DNA from 2 places in the Nonomuraea sp. NPDC050202 genome. Region 1 is predicted to be linked to the other one. Evidence: riboswitches for the same ligand, from Rfam matches in the RefSeq annotation. Region 1 holds a riboswitch; the other holds the start of a gene.
The links. Region 1 has a riboswitch for S-adenosylmethionine ahead of AB0I79_RS32580 (aminotransferase class V-fold PLP-dependent enzyme). Riboswitches for the same ligand answer to the same signal wherever they lie in the genome.

Region 1 (2,385 bases):
GACCAGCCGGTCCACGTGCTCCTGCGTGGTGCCGATCCCGATCGAGGCCCGCACCGCCGACGCGGTGCCGTCCTCGCACCCGCCGTCGGCGGTGCCCAGGAGATGCCGCACGAACGGGTGCGCGCAGAACTTGCCGTCACGCACCCCGATGCCGTACTCGCCGGACAGCGCCTCGGCGACCTCGCGAGCCGAGTACCCGGCCACGGTGAACGACACGATGCCGACCCGCGGGTGATCGTCCCCCCACAGCGACAGCTCCCGCACCCCCGTGATCGAGGCGAGCCCGGCCCGCAGCCGGGCGATCAGCCGCTCCTCCTCGCGCACCAGCTCCGTCCACCCGGTGGCGGTCAGCGCGTCGCAGGCGGCGGCCAGGGCGATGGCGCCCAGCACGTTCGGGGTGCCCGCCTCGTGCCGCGGCTCGGGGTCGTCGTGCCACTCGACGTCGTCCCCGACCGCGCGCACCGCGCCCCCGCCCTTGAGGTACGGCTCCCCCTCGGCCAGCCAGTCCCGGCGCCCGACCAGCACCCCCGCGCCGAACGGCGCGTACAGCTTGTGCCCGGAGAAGGCCACGTAGTCCAGGTCGAGCGCGGTCAGGTTGAGCTTGCGGTGCGGTACGAGCTGCGCCGCGTCCACCAGGATGCGGGCCCCGTGCCGGTGCGCGATGTGGGCCAGGGCGGCGATCGGCCACAGCTCGCCGGTCACGTTGGAGGCGGCGGTGACCACGAGCAGCTTCGGCCCGTCGATCCCGGCCAGCGCCTCGTCGGCGGCGCGCACGGCCTCGCCGGGGAAGGCGGGCGGCGCCAGCCGTACGGCCTCGGGCCAGGGCAGCAGCGAGGCGTGGTGCTCGGTGTCGAAGACCACGGTGGTGGTGCCTTCCGGCAGGCAGCCGGCCAGCAGGTTCGTGGCGTCTGTGGTGTTGCGGGTGAAGATCACGGCATCGTCGGGGCGGGCGCCGACGAACGCCCTGACCGTGTGGCGGGCCTGCTCGTACCTGGCGGTGGTGAGCTGCGAGGCGTAGCCGGCGCCGCGGTGGACGCTGGAGTAGGCCGGGAGCGCGGCGGCGACGGCGGCGCTGACCGGCTCCAGACAGGGTGCGCTGGCGGCGTAGTCCAGGTTGGCGTACCCCACGAGCCGGCCGCCCTTGACAGGCACCTCCAGATCGGCGCCGAGCACGGCGGGGATCGGCCGGCCCGCCGAGGCGTCCGGAGCGGTCGTGGCGGCGTCACGGGCGGAGTTGAAGATCGTCAGCGTGGACACGGCATGCCTCCTGCAGGGTCATCGGACCCCTGGGAGCAGCCACGGAGCCCGCGCTTGCCCGCCACACCTCGTGGCGGACCAGGTCCTCACCCGGGGCACCCCGCCGCGGACGCGAGGGTTGCCGGCCAGCTAGCCGGGGCTTGTCGCTGGCACTCATGACCTACGTCCGGAACTATAACCGACAGCCGGGGAGGAAACGCAAGACCGCGAACTATTGCCGCCCATGACTCGTTGCTACCGGGAAACCCCCGTCAAGTCCCCCTGAGTCATGGAGGTGAGCAGATGTTGGATTGGGTGACCGACCCGAACATCTGGATCGGCTTCTTCACCCTTGTCGCCCTGGAGATCGTGCTCGGGATCGACAACATCATCTTCATCTCCATCCTGGCAGGCAAGCTACCCCCTGAACAGCGGGACCGGGCCCGGGTGCTCGGTCTGGCCGCGGCTCTCATCAGCCGGCTGCTCCTGCTGCTCGGCCTGTCGTGGGTGGTCCAGCTCACCGAGCCGCTGTTCTCCGTCCTCGGCCACGAGATATCGGGACGGGACCTGATCCTGCTGCTCGGCGGCCTGTTCCTGCTGGGCAAGAGCGTCACGGAGATCCACCACAGCATGGAGGGCCCCTCCGGCAAGGACGGCAAGCAGGCCGCCGCGGCCTCGTTCGCCTCGGTGATCGCGCAGATCATGGTGCTGGACATCGTGTTCTCGCTGGACTCCGTCATCACGGCCGTCGGCATGGTGGACGAGCTCGGCGTGATGGTCGCGGCCGTCGTGGTGGCGGTGGCGGTGATGCTGTTCGCCTCCGGGCCGATCAGCAGGTTCGTGGACCAGCACCCGACGATCAAGATGCTGGCGCTGGCGTTCCTGGTGCTGATCGGCGTGGTGCTCGTCGCCGAGGGCCTCGACCAGCACATCCCGAAGGGCTACATCTACTTCGCGATGGCGTTCTCGGTCATCGTGGAGCTGCTCAACATCCGGATGCGTGGCAGGCACACCAAGCAGGAGGATGCCACTCCTAAGATGAAATAGTGGGCTTTGATCCTTGGAATCCGGATTTCGTGGCATACCCGTACCGGGTCTACGACGAGCTGAGGCGCCAGGCGCCCGTCAGCTACTTCGAGCCGACGGGCC
Region 2 (2,385 bases), on a different contig from region 1:
AGAGGGTGGTCTGCGGGGCTCAGCCGCCGGCAACCGCCGGGATGATGGAGATCTGAGTGCCGTCAGGGGCTGGAGTGTCGAGCCCCTCGGCGAAACGGACGTCCTCTTCCCCAACGTAAACGTTGACGAAACGGCGAATCTTGCCCGATTCATCCAGAATTCTCGCGCCGATCCCCGGGTAGTCGGAGTCGAGCTTGGCGAGCACGTCACGAAGAGTCGCGCCTTCGCCACTGACCTCCGCGTTCCCCCCGGTGTACGTGCGCAGAATGGTGGGAATCCGCACAGAAACGCTCATGGTTCTAATCGCCTTTCCTGGTTGTCAGACAGTCGCGCGGAACGCGTCGAGAGAGGGCCTGATCACGGCGGTGGGCTCGACGGCCTCACCGGTGAGCACGTCGAGCGTCTTGAGCCCGTCGCCGGTGTTGAGCACCACGGTCTCGGCCTCCGGGTCGAGCCGCCCGCTCTCGGTGAGCTTCTTCAGCACGCCGACGGTGACCCCGCCGGCGGTCTCGGCGAAGATGCCCTCGGTCGAGGCCAGCAGCTTCATCGCGGCCACGATCTCGGCGTCCGTGACGTCCTCGACGGCGCCTCCGGTGCGCCGGGCGATGTCCAGCACGTACGGCCCGTCGGCGGGGTTGCCGATGGCCAGCGACTTGGCGATGGTGTCGGGCTTGACCGGCTGCACGACGTCGTGCCCGGCCTTGTAGGCCGTGGACACGGGCGAGCACCCGGCGGCCTGCGCCCCGAAGACCTTGTACGGGGTGTCCTCCACCAGGCCCAGCTTCACCAGCTCCTTGAAGCCCTTGTCGATCTTCGTGAGCTGGGAGCCGGAGGCGATGGGGATGATGATCTGCTCGGGCAGCCGCCAGCCGAGCTGCTCGGCGATCTCGTACGCGAGCGTCTTGGAGCCCTCGGCGTAGTAGGGCCGCAGGTTCACGTTGACGAAGCCCCACTTGTCGCCCATGGGGTCGCCGATCAGCTCCGAACAGAACCGGTTGACCTCGTCGTACGTGCCGTCGATGCCGATCAGCCGCCCGCCGAACACACGAGCCATGGCGATCTTGGCCTTCTCGAGGTTGGCCGGGATGAACACGCAAGCGTCGAGCCCGGCCCGCGCGGCGGCGGCGGTGACGGCGCCGGCGAGATTGCCCGTGGAGGAGCAGGAAAGCGTGTGGAAGCCGAAGTTGCGGGCCGCCTCGACGGCCATGGCCACCACCCGGTCCTTGAAGGAGTGGGTGGGGTTGCCCGAGTCGTCCTTCACGTAAAGGGACTTGATGCCGAGCGCGCGACCCAGGTTTCCGGCCTTGACCAATTTCGTCCAGCCGGGGTTCATATTGGGCTTACTGGCCACGTCCGCGGGAACGGGCAGCAGCGAGCGGTAACGCCAGATGTTCGCGGGACCCGATTCGATCTCCGCGCGGGTCACGTCACCGAAGTCGTAGGCCGCCTCCAGCGGCCCGAAACACTCCTGGCACGCGAAGCTCGGGCCCAGCGGGTAACGGGCGCCGCACTCGCGGCAGGACAGAGCGGCGGCAGGACCAAAGTCAAGCGACATGAAGCGAGGCCTTCCCTCATCTTCGCCCGCGGCCACCTTGACCGCGAACCGGAATTGGCACCTTGTCCCGGTCGGCCTCGCCAGGTCGCGAGTCGAAAGCCGGGAGGGTTGCCGGGGCTTCGCAGGGCCGGTCCCTCCACCCCTCTGGATGAGCAATATGCAGTTGTTGAACTGGACTCTACCCGCTTAAGTGGCCGAAATTACCACCCGTCTCAAGATGCGAGACAAGCAGTCTCAGCGATAGTCCTCGCCCAGCACGCCCTGCACGTATTTGCGGGCCTGATGGATCCGGGACTTCGCCGTGCCCAGCGGGATGTTGAGCTGCTCGGCCACCTCGTTGTAGTCGAGCTGGACGATATCGCGCAGCACCAGCGCCTGCGCCAGGTCGGGCTTGTCGGCCTCCAGCGCCTCCATCGCGTCGAGCAGGTCGAGCCGCGACCCCGCGATCACGCTGACCCGCCGCGCGTCGGGCTTCTGCATGGGCAGCTCGTCGGAGGTCTGCTCGGCCGCCCTGCGCTTCAGCGACCGGTACGTGGTGCGCGCGCAGTTGGCCGTCACGATGTGCAGCCACGTGCTGAACCTGGCCCGCCCCTCGAACCGCCCGATGTTGCGCGCCACCGCCAGCAACGTATCTTGCGAGGCCTCCTCCGCGTCCTGGTGATAGGGGAGGATCCGGGCGCAGTGTCGCATCACATCCGGCTCAATCCGCGCGAGGAGCTCGCCAAGTGCGCGATGATCTCCGGCAGCAGCGGAGCGGGCGAGTTCCTCGGTTAGCTCATCAAGCGCCATAGCTGGGATCCTATGATCGAAGGGAGCCGAGATGAACAGCG

Region 2: it holds a riboswitch for S-adenosylmethionine, as region 1 does, so the genes downstream of both, thrC (threonine synthase) here and AB0I79_RS32580 (aminotransferase class V-fold PLP-dependent enzyme) in region 1, are expected to answer to the same signal.

Annotation. Positions count from the first base shown of each region.
Region 1 covers NZ_JBFALF010000014.1:248,368-250,752, forward strand. The annotation lists gene AB0I79_RS32580 (aminotransferase class V-fold PLP-dependent enzyme) at 1-1,257, opposite strand, end outside; SAM riboswitch class IV at 1,303-1,418, opposite strand; gene AB0I79_RS32585 (TerC family protein) at 1,540-2,283, shown strand; gene AB0I79_RS32590 (cytochrome P450) at 2,313-2,385, shown strand, end outside.
Region 2 covers NZ_JBFALF010000062.1:32,526-34,910, reverse strand. The annotation lists gene AB0I79_RS60040 (MoaD/ThiS family protein) at 20-295, opposite strand; gene thrC (threonine synthase) at 320-1,555, opposite strand; SAM riboswitch class I at 1,569-1,710, opposite strand; gene AB0I79_RS60030 (RNA polymerase sigma factor) at 1,790-2,245, opposite strand; gene AB0I79_RS60025 (trehalose-6-phosphate synthase) at 2,376-2,385, shown strand, end outside.